3 regions of the Chromobacterium phragmitis genome follow, and region 3 is predicted to be linked to each of the others. Evidence: predicted binding sites of a transcription regulator. Region 3 holds the regulator's gene; each other region holds the start of a gene.

Region 1 (7,622 bases), 1.8 Mb from region 3:
GGTGCTGCAGGAAAAAGGCAAGCTGGATGGGGAGATCTTGCAGCCGATGCGCGGCCTGCCCTCCATTGTCGAGCTGGCGCGCCTGGCGCCGGATACCTTGCTGATGCATACCGCGATCACCGACGAGCTCCAGTTCGCCATGCAGAACTACCGCCGTTTCCTGCCGCAGCTTCGGATCGTGCTCGGCATTGACGACATGGTGGGAGGCTTGCCGTTGAAGAGCGACTTGTACGATTTGTGGAAGTGGCAATTCCCGGACGCCAAACAGCGTTTGCGCCAGTCGTTGAAGCATTGCGACGCGCTGGTGGTTTCGACCGAGCCTCTGCTGCATTTCTGCAAGGGCATGATAGAGCGGATCGAGGTGATTCCGAACCGGCTGCGCAAGAGCGTATGGCAGCAGCTGAAATCCGAGCGCCGAGCCGGCGACAAGCCGCGGGTGGGCTGGGTCGGCGCGTCGCAGCACCGCGGCGATCTGGAATTGCTGCTGGAAGTGATGAAGCAGACCCATCAAGAAGTGGATTGGGTGCTGATGGGCATGACCCTGCCGCAGTTCAAGCCCTATGTGAAGGAATTCCACCAGCCGGTGCCATTCTCGCAATATCCGGAAAAAATGGCCTCTCTCAATCTAGATCTGGCAGTGGCGCCCTTGGAGGTCAATCCCTTCAACGAGGCCAAGAGCAATCTGCGGCTATTGGAGTATGGCGTGCTGGGCTGGCCGGTGGTGTGCACCGACATCTATCCCTACCAGAGCAACCAGGCGCCGGTTTGCCGCGTGCCCAACCGCGCTGAGGCGTGGGTGGAGGCGATACGCGCGCGCGTCCACGATCTGGATGCGCTGGCGAAGGATGGCGATCGCTTGCGAGCCTGGGTTGGAAGCGACTACTGGCTAGACGATCACTACGAGGACTGGCTGCGCGTGCTGCACGGCTGACCTGTCCGGCAAACCCAGGACCTACCGGCCGCTCCCGTCTCAATGAACGGAGCGGCCGGTTTTTCATTCTGATGAATGCGAGAATTTGAGTTGTTTATTGCTTGTGAAAATGATTAGCGCAGCTCATTTTTGGTAATAATACCATTTTCATAACAAATTCCTCCTGTCGGCCGATCTTGTCCTCAACAGGCAAGAAAATTCGATGGCCCTGTGGGCCGATAAGGGGAATGAAATGGCAATTACCGTCAACACCAACCTGTCTTCACTGCAGGCGCAACTGAACCTCAACAACTCCAGCATGTCGCTGAACCAGTCGCTGCAGCGCCTGTCCTCCGGCTTCCGCATCAACAGCGGCAAGGACGACGCCGCCGGTCTGGCCATTTCCCAGACCCTGACCTCCGCCATCCGCGGCAACAACCAGGCAATGCGCAACGCCAACGACGGCGTGTCCGTCGGCCAGACCGCTGAAGGCGCGATGGGTCAGATCGCCAACAACCTGCAGCGCATCCGCGAAATCGCGGTGCAGGCTTCCAACGGCGGCGTCAGCGACACGAACCGTTCGCAGCTTCAAAACGAAGTGAACCAGCTGACCCAGGAAATCTCCCGCACCATCCAGACTACCGAGTTCAACGGCACCAAGTTGCTGGCCGGCGGCGCTAATCTGACCTTCCAGGTGGGTTCCGAGGGCGCGGCGGATAACCAGATCAGTATTCAGACCGTGGATTTGACTCAGTCGACCCCGAACACCCTTTCTGGCTCTACTGCAGACCTGACAAAGGCTGCTGCAGATGCCAAGACCGCGTGGGATGCCGCAAAGACGGCATACGGAGCTGTTGCCGATGCCACTACTGGCGCGCCGAATCCCGGCGTGACACAGGCTACTGCAGATGAAATGAAGCGCAAGTCGCTGAATGCGGAGAAAGCCTATCTGGATACTGACCTCGCCGCCAAAAGCAAGGCGGTGGACGATGCCGACAAGGCCTGGCAGGCTGCGGATACCGCAGGCAAGGCGGCTGCGAAGACGGCGTTGGATAATGCCCGGACGGCGATGGATACCGCCAAGGATGCCCAGACCACGTTCAGCAACGCCAATCCGACTATTGGCGCCAGCGGCGGCCTGCACTCCTTCAATGCCAATCTGTTGGCGGTGAAAACCGTGGATGTGACCTCGCAGGATGGCGCGGCCAAGGCGCTGAACCTGCTGTCTCAGGACATCGCCAAGATTTCCGACCTGCGCTCCACCTTCGGCTCGGTGATGAACCGCTTCGACGCGGTGGTGGCCAACCTGGGCAACTACACCCAGAACCTGACCGCGGCCAACAGCCGCATCATGGACGTGGACTTCGCCTCGGAAACCGCCAACCTGACCAAGGGCCAGATTCTGCAGCAGGCCGGCGGCTCCATCCTGAAACAGGCCAACTCGCTGCCGCAAGCGGCGCTGTCTCTGCTGCAATAAGAGGGATAAGGGCGGCTGGCTTGCCTGAGCAGCCGGCCGCCTAAGGGACGAGAGGGAAGGATCGAACGGGAGCGATGGGATGAGATGACCGGATAGGTCGGGGTTGATGGCGTGTCAAGTGTGAAAATTCACACTTTCACCATAAAGTTCGGAATGCGCTAGCCGATAAGCAGTGTAAGCAAGCCTCTTTGCCCACACTGAGTATCAGGAGAGTCATCATGGCCATTACCGTCAACACCAACGTATCCTCGCTGCAGGCGCAGCTGAATCTGAATAACTCGCAGATGTCTCTGTCGAAGTCTCTGGCACGTCTTTCTTCCGGCTACCGCATCAACAGCGCCAAGGACGACGCCGCCGGTCTCGCGATTTCGCAGACGCTGACTGCGGCGATCCGCGGCAACAACCAAGCGGTCAACAACGCCAATGACGGTATTTCCGTAGGGCAGACGGCTGAAGGCGCGCTGGGTCAGATCGCCAACAACCTGCAGCGTATCCGCGAAATCGCGGTGCAGTCCGCCAACGGCTCGGTTAGCAACACTAACCGTTCGCAGCTGCAAAACGAAGTGGACCAGCTGACCCAGGAAATTTCGCGTATTGTGCAAACCACCCAGTTCAACGGCACTTCGCTGTTGTCCGGCGGCGGCAGCCTGACCTTCCAAGTCGGCTCTTCCGGCGCGGCTAACAACCAAGTGTCGATCTCCTCGGTGGACTTGACCTCCGGCGGCGTGCTGTGTAGCTACAACTCCTCGCTGAGCGCGACCGGCACCATCAGCGTGACCTCGCAGTCCGGCGCGTCCGGCGTGTTGTCGGCCCTGGACGCGGACATCGCGGAAATCTCGACTGTGCGTTCGACTTGGGGCGCGGTGCAGAACCGGTTTGACGCTGTGGTGGCTAACCTGCAAAACTACGTGCAAAACCTGACTGCCGCCAACAGCCGTATCGTGGATGTGGACTTCGCTTCGGAAACGGCTAACCTGACTAAGAACCAGATTCTGCAACAAGCCGGCTCGTCTATCCTGAAGCAAGCCAACACGCTGCCCCAAGCAGCCCTGACGCTGCTGCAATAACGGTAGTAAACTGATGGTATAGCCAGACGCAGCTCCGGTTGGGCAGCCGGAGCTGTGGTCATGAGGAGCATGATCATGCAAATCCCTTCCATCTTATCGCCTTCCGTTCCGACGGCGGCCGCTCCGGTACAGCGTCAGCAACTGGTAGAGCTGGCGCAAGCCCCTGCAAGCGATCAAGGCCAGCCGGTGCTGGCGGATACGACGCAAGCTGTCGCCGCGGTTGGGCAGAGCCAGCAGCAACAGGCGGCGGCGGGTTCGGAACAAAAGCAGCAGTCCCTGACCAAGCAGTTGGAGGATTCGGTCAAGCAGTTGAACAACACGGCCTCTTTGTACAACAGTTCCTTGCTGTTTTCGGTCGACAAGGACACGGGCTCCACCGTGGTAAAGGTCGTCGACAAGGACAACAACAAGGTCATTCGCCAGATTCCGTCCGAAGAAGCGCTGCGCATCGCCAAGGCGATCGGCGACTTCAAGGGCCTCCTGCTGAAGGACAAGGCCTGACCCCTTTGTTCCGAAGCGACAATAACATGGGGATAACATGGCTTCCATTACCAGTTCCGTGGGCGCTCTGGATGTTCAGGGTATCGTCAGCCAGTTGATGGGCATTGAGCGCCGCCCGCTCAACGAAAGTCAACAGCGAGCCGACCAATACAACACCCAGCTCAGCACTGTAGGCAAACTCAGCTCTTCGTTGTCTGCGCTGCAGACAGCCTTGACCGGCCTGTCATCCGGCCGTTTTTTGCAAGTGTTCAAGGCGACTGTCAGCGATGGTTCGATGGCGGCGGTCTCTGCTACCAGCGGCGGCAGCTCGGGCACCTATGAGGTGAACGTGGCGAATCTGGCGACTAGCCGCCAACTGGTGTTTGACAAGGTAGGCTCCGGGACGGCGCCGAATATCACAGATCCGAAGGCGTCCATCACGGGTGCCCCGCAGTCGATTTCCTTCGAGATCAACGGCAAGACTCAGACGGTGAACCTGAGCAGCAACGGCAGTGATCCGATTTCGCTGCAGACCATCAACGACAAGATCAATGCCGCGGGCATCGGAGTCAATGCCTCGATCGTGCAGAACGGCGGCAATTACAAGCTGGTGCTGAAGGCTGCGGAGTCTGGCAAGGATAACCAGTTCAAGATCACTGCCGGCGGCAGCGACACAGGCACGACTAGCGGTTCGACTTTGGCCGGCTTGTCTCAGACCGTGGCCGCTGAAGGCGAGTCAAAGGATGCGGCAAACGCTAACTTAACCGTAAATGGGGTGTCGATCAGCGCGGGCAGCAACAAGGTGACCGATGCCGTGGCGGGTGTGGAGATTGACCTGTATAAAGCAGGGACTTTCACGGTTTCGATGTCGCCTGACAGCGCAGGCGTCGCCAAGAATCTGCAGTCGTTCGTCGATGCCTACAACCAAATCATCAGCGACGTCAAGGCTGCGCGCAGCGGCGCGATGAAGGGCAATGCCTCGATTCTGGACATCCAGAACAAGTTGCAGCAAGTATTGTCTACGCCGGTGGCGGGCGTGGACGCGGTGAACTCCATCGCCTACTTGTCGCAGGCCGGCATTTCGCTGCAAAAAGACGGCACGTTGAAGCTGGATCAGACCGCGTTCAACGACGCGATGAAAAAAGACAAGCAGGCGGTGATGAACCTGTTTGGAAACGCCGCGAATACTGGCTTTGCCCAGCGTTTCAACGCCGCGATCAATGGCATGCTCGATCCCAAGGGCGTGATTGAAACCAGTAAGGCGACGATCAAGTCCAAGGCGAGCGCGGAAACCCAGCTACAGAGCTCGTTGCAGGCTAGGTTGGACACGAAGCAGGCGCAGTTGATCAGGCAATATACGGCTTTGAACAAGACATTGTCAGAGATGCAGTCAGGTTCCGCTAGCTTGTTCAACCTGATTTCTTCCAAGTAAAGTCGCAGTCCGGGCGGCGATGGGTCGCCCGCTAGTTCCAGAAATGATGGTGGGCCATGCTGAATTCACGAATGCTCAAGCAGTTCAATCAGGCATATGCCAATGATGCCTTGAAAACCGCGATTTATGGGGCGAGCCCGGTCGGCATCGTCGTGATGCTTTACGAAGGCGCGATCAAAGCCTTGCAGGCGGCGGATGTCGCCATCGGCCAAGGCCGTTTCGATGAAAAGGCCCGGATGATCACCAAGGTGATGGATATCCTGGAGGGGCTGAGGATCGCATTGGACTTGGAGCAGGGTTCGGATGCGGCTGCGAATCTGAATGATTTGTACCTGTATATGAAGGTCAGGCTGGCCAAGGCCAGCTTGAAGAATGATCTGGAAGTCTTGGCCGAAGTACGCGCGTTGCTGGAAACCATTCTCCCTGCCTGGCAGCAGGTGGATAGAGGGAGCGCGGCTTCGCTGGCGGAGGCCGATCGTCCGGCCGGGGCCTAGTGAGACATGAAATCACGGACGATCACCCCGGCGCAGGCCAAGTTGATTGAAGAGCTGGAGTCGTTGACCAGAGAGCTGCTGGAGGCGGCGACTCGGCGCGATCGCCCCCGTTTCTCTGCGCTCTACGAGCGAAGCGAAGCCGGGGTGAGCCAGCTGCTGAAAGAGTTGGGGGACAACGGGCGAGACAGCCTGAGCGAGACTCAACGGGAAACCCTGCGCAGAGTGCTGATTGTGCGGGAAGAGGCCCAGCAGCAAGTGTCTGGCTGGGCCAAGCAGATCAAAGCGGAACTGCGTGTCCTCAGTCAGAGTTCCAAGTTGAATCGCCAATACAAGGGATGAGCGTCGGTTGTTTTGATTGGCCGGGTTTGGGCTTGGGTTGCGCCATATTTCGCCATACACTTAAGTCAGTGCGGATCTTACCCGAGGGGAAATCTCCATGTCCGGCGCATTCTTCCCGTATCTGATGGTTGTGCTGTGGCTGGCTTTGGCGGCTGCGGCAGTGTACCTGTTCAGCCGTCTGCAGCGCCTGGAAAGCAAACGTGATAGCGTCACCTCCCTGTATCTGGACCAGTTGCAACAGCAAATCAGCTCCCTTCAGCGCGATGTGACGCGCCTGCAGGCTCGCTTGGAGCATCGCAGCCAGGGAGACTCCGGCTTGAGTCCGTATAATCAGGCGATAGAAATGATTCGCCAGGGCTTGACGGCTTCGGAAGTGGCTTCGCGTTGCGGGATTTCCCGCAGCGAGGCGGAGTTGATCGTTTCCCTTTACCGTAACAGCCCGACTTCATGATTCCCTCTCTCCCCACCAATCTTCCGGCTAATGTACAGGGCGGCGGACCGACGGTTGCCCAGCTGCGCAACGCGCTGGATAGCGCGAAACTGCTGGAGGCGCTGAGCCAGCCATCCAAGCTGCCGTCAATGATGGTGGGGGAGCTGTTGACTGCGAAGGTGGCGGACCAACTGGGCAATAATCAGCTGGCCGTGCTGATCAAGAACGCGCTGTTCACGCTGAGTCTGCCGCAGGGCACGAATCTTGCCGGCGATACGCTGAATTTGCGCGTGATGTCGTTGCAGCCGTCGCTGACCTTCGCCTTGCTGGACAGCGGCAAGGAAGCCGCTCCGGCGCAGGATGCCTCGGTCGCGGTAAAGTTGAGCCAAGCCTCCCGTTATTTGACGACCTTGCTGAATTCCGGCGAGGCCCATGCGTCGGCCAAGCCGCTGCAACTGGATGTGGCCCAGCAACCTCCGGCTCAGGTCGCCAGACAACTTCAGCAGGACGTCAAGCAGAGCGGCCTGTTCTATGAGTCCCACCTCAAGGATTTCAGCAATGGCCAGCATCCGCTGGAGCAGTTGAAGCAAGAGCCTCAGGCCAAGCTCAATCTGACGCCGCACATGCTGGACGATGATCAGAAAAGCGGCCAGCTTAAACCCCAATTGCAGGAGCTGGGCAGTTTGGTGCAACGCCAGCTGGATGGCCTGGAGAACCGGACGGTGCAGTTTCAGGGCCTGGCCTGGCCGGGGCAACCCATGCAGCTGCAGATTGAGCAGGAAAAAGCCGAGAATGAGCGCAAGGGAGGGGGCGGCGGCGAAGACATTCCCGCGTGGAATACCAGTTTGTCCCTCGAGTTGCCGACGCTGGGCGGCATGGGAGTGAAAGTGCGGATGGTGGGGCAGTCGGTGCAGGTGATGTTCAGCGCAGACGAAAGCGAAACCGGGCAACTGATACAACGCCATGCGGCTCGACTGCAGGGCGGCATGGCGG
Region 2 (7,622 bases), 880 kb from region 3:
ACCGCCGGGAGAGGCGAAATGAAAAAGACCGCATTGCTGGTGATCGACGTTCAGGAGTCCTTCCGCCATCGTCCGTTCTGGACGGAAGAAGAGCTGCCGGCCTACCGCGAGGCGCAGCAAAGGCTGATCGCCGGCGCCCAGGCGCGCGGCGTGCCAGTGGTCAACATCCTGCATGAGGCTGGCGCGGAGGGGCCCTTCTCCGCCGGCTCCGGGCTGGTCAAGCCGCTGGCATGGCTGGACCACCAGCCGGCGGCCACCTTCGTCAAGCATGTGCACAACGCGCTGACCGATTCCGGCCTGCAAAGCTGGCTGATCAAGCAGGGGATTCAGAAGCTGGCGATTTCCGGCATCCGCACCGAGCAGTGCTGCGAAACCACCACCCGGGTGGCGTCGGACCTGGGTTATGAGGTGGATTTCGTCACCGAGGCGACGCTGACTTTTCCGATGACCCATGCCGGCAGCGACGTCACCTACAGCGCCGCCGATATCCGGGCCCGCACCGAGCTGGTGCTGGCCGGGCGCTTCGCCGCCATCGTCACGGTGGACGAGGCGCTGGCCCGGATGGAAGGCTGAGCCGGCGAGTCGAGCCGCGCTTGCGGCTCGGCATGTCCATGGAATAGAGTGGCGCGAACAGTCATAACAAGGTGAAAGCATGTCCGCAGATACGAGCAATACTCCTCCGAACGGCTTGCCTGCCTATCGGCTGCTGACCGGGCCTGACGATTCGGCCTTCTGCAAACGGGTCAGCGAGGCGCTGGAACTGGGCTATCGGCTGTACGGCTCGCCAGCGGCTACTTTCAACGGCGAGCGCGTGATCGTCGCGCAGGCGGTGGTGTGGCCGGGAGCGAGCGATGCCGCTGGCTGACGTGGCGCAGGCGCTGGCCATCGTGCTGGCCTGGGGCGTGAACTTCGTGGTGATCAAGTGGGGCGTGGCCGGCGTGCCGCCGTTGCTGCTGGGCGCGCTGCGCTTCATGCTGGTGGCGCTGCCGGCGGTGTTCATCGTCAAGCGGCCGGCCTTGCCCTGGCGCTATCTGGCGCTGTATGGGTTGACGGTGGGGGTGGGGCAGTTCGGCTGCCTGTTCACCGCGATCAAGCTGGGCATGCCGGCGGGGCTCGCCTCGGTGGTGCTGCAGTCGCAGGCGTTCTTCACCTTGCTGCTGGCGCGCGCGTTTCTCGGCGAGCGCTGGCAGGCCAGCCAGTTGGCGGGCGTGGCCTTGGCGCTGGGCGGCCTGGCGCTGATCGGCATGGGCAAGGGCGGCGACATGAGCGCGCTGGGTTTTGGCCTCACCATCGCCGCGGCCACCAGTTGGGCGGCGTCCAATATCGTGGTGCGGGCCATCGGCCGCGCTGGCTGCAAGGTGGAGCCGCTGGGACTGGTGGTGTGGTCCAGCCTGGTGCCGCCGCTTCCTTTCCTGCTGCTGTCCTGGCGGCTGGAGGGGGGCGACGCGATGCTGGCGGCGCTGCGCGGCTTGGATGTGCAATCATTGTTCGCCGTCGCCTACCTTGCCTTTATCGCCTCCATGTTCGGTTACGGCTTGTGGAGCCGGCTGCTGGCCCGCCACGCGGCGGCCAAGGTGGCGCCGTTTTCCTTGCTGGTGCCGGTGGTGGGGTTGTTGGCCTCGCACTGGCTGCTTGGCGAGAGCCTGACGCCGGCGCAGCTGGCAGGCAGCGGATTGCTTATGGCGGGCCTGCTGGCCGCGGTGTTCGGCGGCCGGCTGTTGGCGATGGCGTCGGGGAGGGCCAGCCGTGCGTGACATCTATTTCGTGCTGTCTCCCAGCCTGCTGTTGCTGGATCTGGCCGGCCCGGCCGACGCTTTCCGCCTGGCCGGGCAATTGGGCGGCGAGTTCCGCCTGCATTACGTGGGCGCGTCGGCCGAAGTGGGCACTTCGCTGGGATTGCCGTTGGGCGGGCTGGCGCCCTTGCCCGACGCGTTGCCCGAAGGGGCGGTGGTGGTCGCCACCGGCGCCACCCGCTCGATAGACGCCTACGCCACGCCGGAAGCCCGCCGCATCGTGCGCTGGCTGGCCGGACAGCGCGGCGGGGCGGGGCTGCGCTGGGTCGGCATCTGTTCCGGCAGCCTGCTGTTGGCGGAGGCCGGCTTGTTCGACGGGCGCGCTTGCACCAGCCATCACACGTTGTTGGGCCGGCTGCGCGAGCTGGCGCCGGCGGCGAGGGTGCAGGAGAACCGGGTATTCGTTTCCGACGGGCCATGCCACAGCAGCGCCGGCATCACCGCCGGCATCGATCTGGCGCTGCATCTGATAGCGGAGCTGGCCGATCCCGCCGTTGCCCGCGAGGTGGCGCGCCACATGGTGGTGTATTTCCGACGCTCGCCGCAGGACCCGGAACTGTCGCCTTGGCTGGCCTGGCGCAATCATTTGCATCCGGCGCTGCACAAGGCGCAGGACCTGATCTGCGCCGACCCGGTGCGCGATTGGCCGCTGGACGAGTTGGCCGGTAAAGTTCACGTCAGCGCCCGCCACCTGTCCCGTCTGTTCCGCGACCAGGCGGGCATTTCCGCGCATGACTACCACCGGGCGTTGCGCCTGGCCTTGGCCGATCAATGGCGGTCTGCGGGATTGAGCAAGGAAAAGGCGGCGTTGTCCGCCGGTTTTTCCTCGGCCAGGCAGATGAGCCGCGCCTCCGCCGCGCATGATTGAAGGGCGGCGCATGCCGTGCGTTTCTCAAGTTTCATCAGTTATTGCCGATGTTTCAGGTTGACGAGCTCCGGGAATGGTTCATACCATTCCATCAACACCTATCGGTAATAGCCATGAATACAGTACGCCGCATGCCTCGCCTCGCCTTACTCGCCCTCGCCGCCGGGCTGACCGCCTGCGCCGCGCCCGCTCCGCAAAACCACGCGATGAACGCGCCGATGAAGGAAAGCGGCATGGTGCCGTCTGGCGTCGGCTATGTAGGGAGCGGCGACGAGGCGAGCGGCGGCGAAGAAGTGAAAGTGGTGGTCAAGGAGGTCAGCCCCTTCCAGCCCATCATCGTCCGCGTCACCGGCTCCGGCGCGGCGCCGTACACCAATAGCCTGACGCCGTCGCAGCGCAAGCTGCTGGCGATGCGAGCCGCCAGGCTGGACGCTTTCCGCGGGATAGCGGAACAAGTGCAGGGCATGAAGCTGGTCGGCAACAGCTCGGTGTCCAACATGATCGCCAACAGCGATAGCTTCCGCACCTATGTGGACGCCTATCTGCGCGGGGTCACCATCGTCTCCACCACGATGAAGCCGGACGGCACCAGCGAGGCGGTGGCCGAAATCACGCTGGATCAGGAGTTCTACCGCCAGTTTCGCCATTCCCTGGAAAAGACCGGCAGCGTGATGCAGTCATCCAGGGAAACCGGCACCGCCGGCGCGCTCTGTCCGGAAGGCAATTGCGGCGCGACCAAGGTGGTGCCGCCGCCCGCGGCCGCGCCGGCGACGATGACCGTGACGCCGGCCCGCTACAGCAGCAATTTCTATGTGAACCAGTGATGAAGCGATACGCTATCCATCTTGCCGCCCTTGTGGCGGCATTTGTTTTGCCGGCCCCGTCCCGGGCGGAAGTCCTGACCGCGGAAGGCGTCGCGCCGCTGGACAACGGCCCGGTGGCGGCGAGAGAAATGGCGATACAGGATGCCTTGAAGCTGATCTCCATCCGCCAGGGCGCGCGCATCGAATCTACGCAGATCATGGAGAGCGGCGGCCAGGGCGAGTCCGGCACGCTCACCGCCGCCGCGCCGGTGCGGGGCGCGGTCAAGGTGCTGAACGAGTACGCGCAGGGCAAGCTCTATCACGTCAAGGTGGCGGTGGATGTCGACCAGGCGGCGATGCGGGAGGCGGCGCCGGAGCGCCGCGAGGCATCCTGCCCGATGCCGGTGGGGCGCTCGCTGCGGCGCAAGCTGGTGACCACCTATTTCGACGTCGCGCGTCCGGCGGAGGCGTCGGACATGCCTGATCTGGCGACGGCGCTGCCTACCGAGTTGTCGCGCCGGCTGTCGCGCAACGGCATGCTGATGGTCAAGGACGCCAATGCCGTGTCGGTGCTGGCCGACAATCGCGTGGCCGAGCCTGATGCCGGCTGGCAGGCCGCCAGCCAGCTGGGCCAGCGCGAGAACGCGCAGTTCGTGGTGTCGGGGCGGGTGTTGTCTACCTCGGTGACCGGCAAGGGCGTGCGGCCCTCGTTTTTCGAATCCAACAACACCAGCCAGCAGGGCGTGTTCTACAACGGGCCTTTCGCCGGCATGTTCGGAAACGGCGTCAAATACGTGCCCACCCGGCGCCAGTTCGATCTTGAATTCTGGGTCTATGACGGCCTGACCGGCTCGTTGATCGCGCGCGAGCGCGTCAACGGGGAGGCCAGCGGCGGCCAGGTGCAGCCGACGCCGCCGCAGCCGTTCGCCTCGGCGGCCTTCTGGCAGAGCGATTACGGGCGCGTGGTGAACCAGGCGCTGGACCGCGCGACCCGCCGCATCGACGACATCATTTCCTGCATCCCGTTCTCCGCCCGGGTGGTGAGGCTCGATGGCAAGCGCGTTTACATCAATGCCGGCCTGCTGGACGGCATGGCGGTGGGGGACAAGCTGCTGCTGTACAAGCGCTCGTCCGGCCAGCCGCTGCGCGACCTGATTTCCGGCCGCGAGCTGGGCATGGCGGAATCGCTGAACGGCGACGTGGCCCTGGTCCAGGTGCAGCCGAATTTCTCGATAGGCGTGGTGCAGGGCGGGGCCCGGCCGCCGGCCGAGGGCGATTATGTCCGCTTCGGGACGGCGCATTGAGCGCGGGCGGTTTCTTCCGAAAGTTCCGTTGTTTGCAATTTATTTTTGTATTGATAAGTATTATCACTTGATGTTACGGTGCGCCCCTGCACTTCGCGTTTCATTCATCGAACAGGGGACACACCTTGAAACAGCAAATGATGTTGGCCGCCGCGCTGGCGGCCGCCGCCGGTTCTGCCATGGCGGAAGACGTCGTGGTCTACAGCGCGCGCGGCGAACAATTGGTCAAGCCCATCGTAGAGGCTTACAAGAAGGAAACCGGCGTCAACGTCAAGCTGGTGTCCGACAAGGAAGGCCCGCTGATGGAGCGCCTGCGCGCCGAGGGCCGCAATTCGCCGGCCGACCTGCTGCTGACGGTGGACGCCGGCAATTTGTGGCAGGCCGAGCGCATGGGCCTGCTGAAAGCGGTCAAGTCGCCGGTGTTGGACGCCAACATCCCGGCCCACCTGCGCGATCCGGCCAACCAGTGGTACGGCCTGTCCATCCGCGCCCGCACCATCTTCTACAACACCCAGAGAGTGAAGCCGGCCCAGCTGTCCAGTTATGCCGACCTGGCGGACGCCAAGTGGAAGGGCAAGCTGTGCCTGCGCACCTCGAAGAAGGTGTACAACCAATCGCTGGTGGCGATGATGCTGGCGGAAATGGGCCCGGTGAAGGCCGAGCAAGTGGTCAAGGGGTGGGTGAACAATCTGGCGGTCGCCGAATTCCCGGACGACACCAAGATGCTGGAGGCCATCGCCGCCGGCCAGTGCGAGGTGGGCATCGCCAACACCTATTACTACGGCCGCCTGATGGAAAAATCGCCCAAGCTGCCGGTGGGCATCTTCTGGGCCGATCAGGCCGGCAAGGGCACCCACGTCAACATCTCCGGCGCCGGCGTGACCCGCCACGCCAAGAATGAAAAGGGCGCGCTGAAATTCCTGGAGTGGCTGAGCTCGGAGAAGGCGCAGAACATGTTCGCCGACGTCAACATGGAATTCCCGGTCAATCCCAAGGTGAAGCCTGACGCGCGCGTCGCCGCCTGGGGCGACTTCAAGCACAACTACATCAACGTTTCCAACGCCGGCTCCCGCCAGGCGGAGGCGGTCAAGCTGATGGACCGCGCCGGCTACAAGTAAGCCGTCGAGACATGTTTCAAACCGGGCCTGCCGTCGCTGCGACTGCGGGCCCGCCGCCGTTGGACCGCATCGAATGCCGTTTTCCTTCACCCGCTGGCGCGCCCTGGCCGCCGCCGCCAGCCTGCTTACCCTGATCCCGTTGGCGGTGATCGCCATGGGGCTGCTGGCGCCGGACGCCGTGGTGTGGCGCCACCTGGCCGAGCACGCCTTGCCTGAACTGCTGCGCAACACGGTCATCCTGTTGCTGGGCGTGGGGGCGGGCGTGCTGCTGCTGGGCGTGCCGCTGGCCTGGCTGACCGCAGTGCATGATTTCCCGGGCCGGCGCGTCTTTTCCTGGGCGCTGATGCTGCCGCTGGCCATGCCGGCGTATGTGATGGCGTTTTCCCAGTTGGGGCTGTTCGACTTCACCGGCCCGTTGCAGACCTGGTTGCGCGAAACCTGGGGCAGCTCGGCCTGGGTGCCCAATATCCGTTCCACGCCCGGCGTGGTGATGGTGTTGTCGCTGGCCTTCTATCCCTATGTCTACCTGCTGGCCCGCAACGCCTTCGCCGGCATGGGGCGGCGCGCGCTGGAGGCGGGGCAGTCGCTGGGCCTGTCGCCGCTGGCGGGCTTTTTCAGAGTGGCCTTGCCCATGGCCAGGCCCTGGATCGTGGGCGGGCTCAGCCTGGCGCTGATGGAGACGCTGGCCGACTTCGGCACTGTCGCCATCTTCAATTTCGACGCTTTCACTTCCGCCATCTACAAGGCGTGGTTCAGCCTGTTTTCGCTGCCGGCCGCCAAGCAGCTGGCATCGTTGCTGGTGCTGTTGGTGTTCGCCCTGCTGTGGCTGGAGCAGCGCGCCCGCGGCCAGCGCGGCTATGGCCAGGCGGGCAGGGCGGCGCCGTTGCCGCGCGCGCGGCTGGCCGGCGCGCGAGGCTGGCTGGCTTGCGCCTTCTGCGCGCTGACGCTGTTTTTGGCTTTCGCGCTGCCTTTCGGCCAGATTCTGATCTGGGCGGCCGAGCACGTCGCCAGCGATCTGGACGCCGACCTGCTCGACTATCTGAAAAATTCCCTGCTGCTGGCGGCGATGGCGGCCTTGCTGGTGCCGGCCATCGCGCTGCTGCTGGTTTTCGCCGTCCGGCGCGATCCGGGCAGCCGGATGTGGGCGCGGCTGGCCACGCTGGGCTACGCGGTGCCGGGCACCGTGCTGGCGGTGGGCGTGTTCGCGCCGGTGGCGGCGCTGGACAACTTCCTGCTGGAACGCTTCGCCGGCTGGCTGCCGGAAGGCGGCTCGGCCGTGTTCAAGGGCACGTTGTTGGTGCTGATGCTGGCCTACGCTTCCCGCTTCCTGGCGGTGGCCCATTCGGCGCTCGACGCGGCGATGCAGCGGATCAGCCGCAGCCAGGAGGAGGCGGCGCAAAGCCTGGGCGTTTGCGGCGCGCGCCTGTTGGGCCGGCTTTACCTGCCGCTGCTGCGAGGCGGCGCGTTCACCGCGATGCTGATGGTGTTCGTCGACGTGATGAAGGAAATGCCGATCACGCTGATGACGCGACCCTTCGGCTGGGACACCCTGGCGGTGCGCATTTTCAATCTGACCAGCGAGGGCGAATGGCAGCGCGCGGCGTTGCCGTCGGTGGCTATCGTGCTGGCCGGCCTGCTGCCGGTATTGCTGCTGTCGCGGCAGAAGCCTGGAGTGTGAGATGGACAAGACGCTTGAATTCGATTCGGTCAGCCTGGCTTACGGCGGGCGGCCGGTG
Region 3 (7,622 bases):
GGTGGCGTTGGATTTGAGATGGGTGTGGGTTGGCGTGGGGATTTGTTTGAGCGTGGAGTGCGCGGCGAGTCTGTCATTCTGAGGTGGGGTGCGGCGGCGAGGGGAAAGAAAAAAGCCTCGTATTTTCATACGAGGCTTTTTCTGAATCCTGGCGTCCCCACGGGGAATCGAACCCCGGCTACCGCCGTGAAAGGGCGGTGTTCTAACCGCTAAACTATAGGGACAGCTGGTGCACCCGGAGCGATTCGAACGCCCGACCCTCTGGTTCGTAGCCAGATACTCTATCCAACTGAGCTACGGGTGCAGCTTTGGCGTCCCCACGGGGAATCGAACCCCGGCTACCGCCGTGAAAGGGCGGTGTTCTAACCGCTAAACTATAGGGACGCTGAGTTGTGGTGCACCCGGAGCGATTCGAACGCCCGACCCTCTGGTTCGTAGCCAGATACTCTATCCAACTGAGCTACGGGTGCACTGTTTCGCGAGACGCTGTGTCTTGCGAGAGGTCGAATACTACAGATAGGCGTTTTGGCTGTCAACACCTCATAGGCTTTTTTTTGCAAAGCCGGTAAACTCGACGGCTGTCCTTGTCGCGGCACGCCAACATTTTCAGACATTTGGCATGCTGGCCGCGAAGTTGCGAGACATGAAAGCGAAGCGAGATTGAATAACCTGTTTGCACAACCCTGCGCCATCGTCGACCTGGAAACCACCGGCGGCAACATCGCGCGAGACCGCATCACGGAAGTCGGCATGGTGCTGATAGATGGCGAGCGCGTCGAGCGTCTGTCCTGGTTGGTCAATCCGGGACAACCGATTCCCCCCTTCATTGAGAATATGACCGGCATCAGCAATGAAATGGCAGCCGCCGCGCCGCCGTTTTCGGCGCTGGCCGATGACTTGCTGTCCCGGTTGCAAGGGCGGCTCTTGCTGGCGCACAACGCCCGCTTCGATTACGGTTTCCTGAAAAACGAATTCCGCCGGCAGGGGCTGCGTTTCCAGGCGCGCGCGCTATGCACCGTCAAGCTGTCGCGCCGCCTGTACCCGCAGCATTTCAAGCACAGCCTGGATAGCCTTATCGCCCGCCATGGCATTGCGATGCCGGAACGCCACCGCGCGCTGGCCGATGCCGAGGCGGTGTATCGCTTCATCCAGATCGCGAGCGCGGAGCTGGGCGAAGACAAGGTGGCGCATGAGGCGTCGCAGTTGCTGTCGCAGCCTGCCGAATTGTCCAGTCTCCCGGCTGATCTGTAGCAGCAGGTGGAGGACATGCCGGACTCGGCCGGCGTCTACGCGCTGTTCGGCGAGGACGGCAGAGCCTTGTATGTGGGGCGGGCGCCCAATCTCTATCGCAAGACGCTGGGCCATTTCGCCGAGCGCAAGCCTGGGCAGAAAAGCCATGAGGCGCGGATAGACGAGCCGGTGGCGCGTGTGGAATGGCGGGAAAGCCTGGGCGATTTCGGCGGCCATTTGCTGGAGCTGCAATGGTTGAGCCGGCTGCAGCCGCTGCACAATCCGCGCGCGCGCATGATGGGCGAGGTATGTACCTTGCAGTTGCAAACTGGCGAGGATGGTTTCATGCGGGCGACACCGGTATCGGCGCGGGACATCGACTTCACCCGCACCGGCGACCTTTACGGCCTGTTCCGCCATGCGCGCGAGGCGCGCAAGGCGCTGGCGCAGATCGCGCTGGCGCAGGGCCTGTGCCAGTCGGTGCTGGGCGTCGAGCAGGTGACCAGCCGCAAGGGCCAGCCTTGCGCCGCGCATCAGATACGCCGCTGCCGGGGCGCCTGCGTGGGCGAGGAGGAAGCGGACAGCCATAATCGGCGTCTGAAGACCGCGTTGCAGCGGCTCAAAGTCAAGCCGTGGCCGTTCGAGGGCGCGGTGGCGGTGGCGGAGCATGACGAAGTGTGCGGCGACGTGGTCGAGCATCTGTTCGACCGCTGGTGCTATCTGGGCAGCCGCCGCAATGGCGGGGCGCTGGAAGGCGAGCCGGCGTTCGATCTCGACTATTACAAGTTGCTGGAAAGCGAACTGCGCAAGCCGGATCGGGAGGTGAGGGCGCTTTGAGCCGGAGAAGCGAAAAGGGCAAGCTCACGCTTGCCCGGAATGCGGAGAAACGCTTAGAGCGGCGCGATCAGCGACGATTCCTTGACGCCGTCCTGGCCGGTTTTCTCATCGACCTCCTGTACCTTGTTGCGAGCGTAGAGCACGCCCATCTTGACCTCTTGCCAGACGTAGTAGATCTTGCCCGCTACGGTGTCTAGGGTCAGGCTGGAGTCATTTTCCGCTTGGCCCACGATGGTGTGCTTGCCGGCGGGAAGGTCTGTCATGATATAGCTCTTGGCGACGGTGCTGCCGGCGGGTTTGTTGTCGATCAACACGGGCATCTTGACGGCGGCACCCATATTTTCGTTGCGATAGATATAAACGCGGGATGCGTTAGCCGAGACTTTGAACTCTTTGGCGGAGGCATCCGCCTCTTGGGTGGCCATCGGAGTGGAGGCGCAGGCGCTCAAGCCGGCGACCAGTGCTGCTGCGATCAAAATACGCATGATCATTTTCTGCTGGTTGATGAAGCGGAGTATGATAATGGTGAGTTGTAAATTTGTGTAAAGTTTGTCGTGGCGTTAATTATTCGTGCATCGCCAGGAAGCCGCGAAGCCGGCTTTCGATGATGCGCGGGTTCTCGCCGTTGGCGATGGCCACCACGCCTTCCACCACCAGCTCCTTCATCGCGATTTCCGAGGCCACCAGGTGCTTGAGCTTGTTGCCCATCGGCAGAAAGAACAAGTTGGCCGAGCCCACGCCGTAGACGGTGGCGACGAAGGCCACCGCGATGCCGCCGCCCAGCTTGGACGGGTCGGACAGGTTCTCCATCACGTGGATCAGGCCCAGCACCGCGCCCAGAATGCCCATGGTCGGCGCGTAGCCGCCGGCCGACTCCCAGATGCGGGCTGACTGTTTGCGGGCATGCTCGAACATGCTGATTTCCACCTCCATCACCGCGCGCAGCGTATCCGGCTCGGTGCCGTCCACCAGCATCTGCAGCGCCTTCTTGGTGAAGGGGTCGCGCTGGGCGGCGATCATGCCCTCCAGCGCCAAGAGGCCGCCCTTGCGCGAGGTCTGGCTCCAGTTGACCACCTCGCGGATCATCTTTTCATGATCGAAGTTGGGCGGGCGGAAAATCCAGCGCAGCATGCGCAGGCCGGCCATGAATTGCTTGGGCGTGCTTTGCAGCATCACCGCGCTGGTGGTGCCGCCGATGACGATCATGAAGGCGGTCAGCTGCATCAGCGAACCGATATTGCCCCCTTCGATGGCCTGGCCGGCGATGATGGCGGTCAAACCCATGACGATGGCGATGAGACTGATCTTGTCCACAAGAAGGTTCCGTTATCGAGCTGGTCTGAGGTCCGGCGTTCATGCCGGACCTTCCCTTACAGCCAGTCTTTCAATTTGGCGCGCAGCCGGGCGATGGCCTGGCTGTGCAGCTGGCAGACGCGGGACTCGGTGACGCCGAGCACCGCGCCGATTTCCTTCAGATTCAGTTCCTGTTCGTAGTACAGTGCCATCACCAGTTGGTCGCGCTCGGGCAGAAACTTGATCGCGCTGACCAGGTGCCGGCGGAAATTGTCGTCGGACAGCGCGGCCAGTGGATCGGGCGAGTCTTCATCGGCGACGTTGGCCACCGGATTGTGGCTGCCCTCGTCGTCGCCGGTGCTGAAATCTTCGAAATGCAGCAGCGTGGTGCCCTTGCAGTCGCCGAGCATATCCTGGTACTGCTCCAGCTCCAGCCCCATTTCCGCGGCGATTTCCGACTCCAGCGGCGCGTGCCCTAGCTGCTGCTCCAGCTTGGAGATGGCTTCCTCGATCTGGCGCGAATTGCGGCGCGCTTGGCGCGGCAGCCAGTCTTCGCGCCGAAGCTCGTCCAGCATCGCGCCGCGTATGCGCTGGCTGGCGAAGGTTTCAAATTGCACGCCCTGGGCCGGGTCGAACTGGCGCGCGGCCTCGATCAGGCCGATCATGCCGACCTGGACCAGGTCTCCCAGCTCCACCGACGCCGGCAGCCGCGCGATCATGATGCCGGCGAGCTTGCGCACCAGCGGCGTATAGGCTTCCACGTCTATCTCGACGCTGGGGGCCGCTGTTGCATAGCCCGATCGGCGGAAGGACGGAAAGGTCATAAGGGTTTGGCTCCATCCGCCTCGGCCCAATCGCGCGAGGCGGCAATCAGCAGGTCCATGTATCCGGTGCTGTCGCGCGCGCTTTCCGGCGCGTCCCATTGCAACAGTACCGCAGACAGTTGCGAGAAGGCCATCGCCGCCTCGCTGTCGGGAAATGCTTCCATCAGCGGCCGGCGTAGCGTCTGGCTGCGGCGCACCGCATTGTCGTGCGGCACGAAGCCGACCCAGCGCAGGGACACGGTCAGGAACTCGCTGGTGACCGCCGACAGCCGGGTGAACAGTTCGTGCGCTTCCTCCAGGTGGCGCGCGCGGTTGACCAGCACGTTGAAGCGCTGGCGGCCGTAACGGCTGGCCAAGCGCTTGATATTAGCGTAGGCGGTGGTCAGCGAGTCGGCATCCGGTGTTAATACCAAAATCAGATTATCCGCCACGCTGGCGGGGATGGGATCGCGCGTCGGAGCCGGCGCGTCGACCAGCAAGGCCGACGCGTCGCGCTCCAGCGCGCCGAATTCGCTGCCCAAGCGCAACCATAGCTGGGTGGAGAATAGCGCGCGCTGCTCCGGTTGCGCATAGAGATTGATCAACTGAACGCCTTGCCGCGACACTACCATCATTTCGTCCAACCCGCCGACGCTGACGACCTGGCTTTCCAGCGTGGCGGTGGCGGGCACGCCAAGGCGCCGGGTTTGCACCTGGCCCAGGCAGCAGTCCACCACGGTGGGGCGCAAGCCGGCGTAGGCAAGACCGAGCGAGAGCTCGGTCACCACGGTGCTGGCGCCTGAGTGCGGCGAGCCGATGAAGGCGAAGCTTGGCGCGCGCTGCTGCTGGGCGGCGATGCGGCGGAGACTGGCGGCCTGATCCTGCATTTCGTTCATAGCCATCCGGCCTGCGCCGCCTGCATGATGGGCATCTCGTCGGTCTGCAGCGAGAATGGCGAGGCGATCTGCTGCGCGCGCATCGCGCGGTCGATCAGGAAGGCGGCGTTGGCCGCGTGCAGGTCTTCCGGCACGCGCTGGCCGTTGGTGATGTAATAAAGCTTGAGCCGGTTGCGGATGATCACGTCCAGGCTGGGGCCCTGGGCCACCGCTTCGTCTATCTTGGACAGGATGCAGCCGGCGAGGCCGTCGCCGCGGTAGCGCTTCACCACGTCTTCCAGCGTGTGGCCGTCGGTGTTGGCGGCCAGCAGCAGCAGCCGCTCGATCGGGCGGCCGGCGGTGCGCAGCATGTCTATCTGCGCCAGCACGCGGGCGTCGCGCTGGCCCATGCCCACGGTGTCGATGAATACGATGTGGCGGTTGGACAAGTCGGCCAGCGTCAGTTGCAAGTCGCCCTCGTTCTGGATCGAGAACACCGGCACACCCAGAATCTTGCCATAGATGCGCAGCTGGTCCTGAGCGCCGATCCGATAGCTGTCGGTGGTGATCAGCGCCACGTGCTGGGCGCCGAAGCGCATCGTCGCGCGGGCGGCCAGCTTGGCCACGGTGGTGGTCTTGCCGACGCCGGTGGGGCCCACCAGCGCGAAAATGCCGCCGCGGTCCATCACCTCGCGGTCCGCGTCCGCGCATTTGAGGTTGTGCGCCAGCGCCGACCGCGCCCATTTCACCGCGACTTCGGCCTGGTACTGCGCCGGCATCTTTTCTATCAACTGACGGATCAGCTGGGCGGAGAAGCCCATCGCCAGCAGGTGTTTGAACAGCTCCAGCCGGTTGGGCGCCTTGCCCTCCATGTCAGACCAGGCGAAGCTGGCCAGCTGGCTCTGCAGCAGGCTTCTGAGCAGCTTGATCTCATCGCCGATCTGCTTGAGCTCCTGGGCCATTTGCTCCGGCTCCTCGCCGTTGGCGTGGGCCGCCGGGGACTCCGGCGCCGATGGGCGCGGGGCGGAGCGGGGCGGGGCCGCCGGCGCGGGTTGCGGGGCGGCGGCTGGAGGCGTGAAGACCGGCTCGATGCGCGGCGGCGCGGTTTCCAGCCGAGGCGGGGCGGGGCTTTCCAGTGGCTCCACCGGCATGGCGTAAGTGCGCGCGATGGCGCGGTTGACCGCGCTGCCGTTGGACTGGGGAATGGGCGCGGGTTGCTGCGGCGGGCGGCTGGCCGGCGGCGCGTTGCGCGGCGGATGCTTGCTCGAGGAGGGGGACAGCGTGCTGGCCAGGTTGGCGACGTCCGCGTCGGCCACCGCCATGATTTCCACGCCGCCGCCCATGGTGGGGCGATTGGACAAGATGAGGGCGTCGGCCCCCAGTTCTTCGCGAACTTGCCGCAGCGCGTCTCGAGTGGTTTTCCCGAAGAACTTTTTTACTACCATTGTCGATTAGCCTTTGCTACCGCCGATTACCGCAATTATACGAATGGATTTATTATCCGGAATCTCATTATGCGAAATCACACGCAGCTGCGGCAATGCCCGGCGCAGAAAACGCGCCAGCAGCGGCCGCAGTCCGGGCGGCGTCAGCAGCACCGGATTGTATCCCTGGATTTCCACTTGCTCTGTCTGCTGCGCCGCGCTGGACAGCAGGTTTTCCGCGAGGCCGGGCTCGAGCCCGCCTCCTGCCTTGGACTGCACCGCCTGCATCAGCACGCTTTCCAGCTGCGGCTCCAGCGTCATCAAGGGCAGCTCCGCCTCGCCGGGGAACAGCTGCTGGACGATCACCCGCGACAGCGCGGTGCGCACCGCGCTGGTGAGCTCGTCGATGTCCTGGTTCTGCGGGACGTGGTCGGCCAGCGTTTCCACGATGGTGCGGAAGTCGCGGATGTGAATCCCTTCCGACAATAGCTGCTGCAGCACCTTCTGCAAAATGCCCAGCGGCACCACCTTGGGCACCAGGTCTTCGATCAGCTTGGGCGACTCCTTGGCCTGATGGTCTATCAAGGCCTGGACCTCTTCGCGGCCCAGCAGTTCCGCCGCATGCGTTTGCAGCAGGTTGGAAATGTGAGTGGCCACCACGGTGCTGGCGTCCACCACGGTGTAGCCCAGGCTTTGCGCCTCTTCGCGCTTGCCGGCGTCTATCCACACCGCCGGCAGGCCGAAGGCGGGGTCGGTGGTGGCGGCGCCGGCGATCTCCTTGCTGACCATGCCGGGGTTGATGGCCAGGAACTGGCCGATGAAGGCCTCGCCCTTGCCCAGCTCCACGCCCTTGAGCAGGATGCGGTAAGCGTTGGGCTTGATTTCCAGATTGTCGCGGATGTGCACCGGCGGCACCAGGAAGCCCAGGTCTTGGGCGATCTTCTTGCGAATGCCGCGGATGCGGCGCAGCAGTTCGCCATCCTGGCTGCGGTCCACCAGCGGAATGAGCCGGTAGCCGACCTCCATGCCCAGCTGGTCGACGTGCTGCACGTCGTGCCAGCCCACTTCCGCGGCCTGCTGTTCCGGTTGGGCGGCGGGTTGAGCGGCGGCTTGCTGCTCTTGGACTTGCTGCTGACGCTTGCGTTTTTCCATGGAACGGG

What was found. The regulator FliA, encoded in region 3, starts transcription of late flagellar genes. The targets are predictions, from matches to a motif close to GCTAAAGNTNNNNNNNNNNCNGCCGATAAT.
Region 1: the regulator FliA is predicted to act here: its motif matches at 2,528-2,557, upstream of DK842_RS04435 (flagellin N-terminal helical domain-containing protein).
Region 2: the regulator FliA is predicted to act here: its motif matches at 2,684-2,713, upstream of DK842_RS16645 (LPP20 family lipoprotein).

Annotation. Positions count from the first base shown of each region.
Region 1 is NZ_CP029495.1:885,092-892,713, reverse strand. It holds gene DK842_RS04450 (glycosyltransferase) at 1-931, shown strand, start outside; gene DK842_RS23810 (flagellin N-terminal helical domain-containing protein) at 1,134-2,387, shown strand; gene DK842_RS04435 (flagellin N-terminal helical domain-containing protein) at 2,606-3,454, shown strand; gene DK842_RS04430 (flagellar protein FlaG) at 3,515-3,955, shown strand; gene fliD (flagellar filament capping protein FliD) at 3,993-5,366, shown strand; gene fliS (flagellar export chaperone FliS) at 5,423-5,860, shown strand; gene DK842_RS04415 (flagellar protein FliT) at 5,867-6,199, shown strand; gene DK842_RS04410 (DUF2802 domain-containing protein) at 6,297-6,650, shown strand; gene fliK (flagellar hook-length control protein FliK) at 6,647-7,622, shown strand, end outside.
Region 2 is NZ_CP029495.1:3,515,461-3,523,082, forward strand. It holds gene DK842_RS16625 (isochorismatase family protein) at 19-573, shown strand; gene DK842_RS16630 (DUF1737 domain-containing protein) at 653-865, shown strand; gene DK842_RS16635 (EamA family transporter) at 852-1,754, shown strand; gene DK842_RS16640 (GlxA family transcriptional regulator) at 1,747-2,661, shown strand; gene DK842_RS16645 (LPP20 family lipoprotein) at 2,775-3,485, shown strand; gene DK842_RS16650 (flagellar assembly protein T N-terminal domain-containing protein) at 3,485-4,768, shown strand; gene DK842_RS16655 (extracellular solute-binding protein) at 4,894-5,886, shown strand; gene DK842_RS16660 (ABC transporter permease) at 5,960-7,564, shown strand; gene DK842_RS16665 (ABC transporter ATP-binding protein) at 7,566-7,622, shown strand, end outside.
Region 3 is NZ_CP029495.1:2,638,560-2,646,181, forward strand. It holds tRNA gene DK842_RS12645 (tRNA-Glu) at 150-224, opposite strand; tRNA gene DK842_RS12650 (tRNA-Arg) at 228-304, opposite strand; tRNA gene DK842_RS12655 (tRNA-Glu) at 310-384, opposite strand; tRNA gene DK842_RS12660 (tRNA-Arg) at 394-470, opposite strand; gene DK842_RS23905 (3'-5' exonuclease) at 661-1,251, shown strand; gene DK842_RS23910 (hypothetical protein) at 1,267-2,067, shown strand; gene DK842_RS12670 (DUF2846 domain-containing protein) at 2,121-2,552, opposite strand; gene DK842_RS12675 (flagellar motor protein) at 2,632-3,381, opposite strand; gene DK842_RS12680 (RNA polymerase sigma factor FliA) at 3,438-4,184, opposite strand; gene DK842_RS12685 (MinD/ParA family ATP-binding protein) at 4,181-5,059, opposite strand; gene flhF (flagellar biosynthesis protein FlhF) at 5,056-6,483, opposite strand; gene flhA (flagellar biosynthesis protein FlhA) at 6,490-7,622, opposite strand, start outside.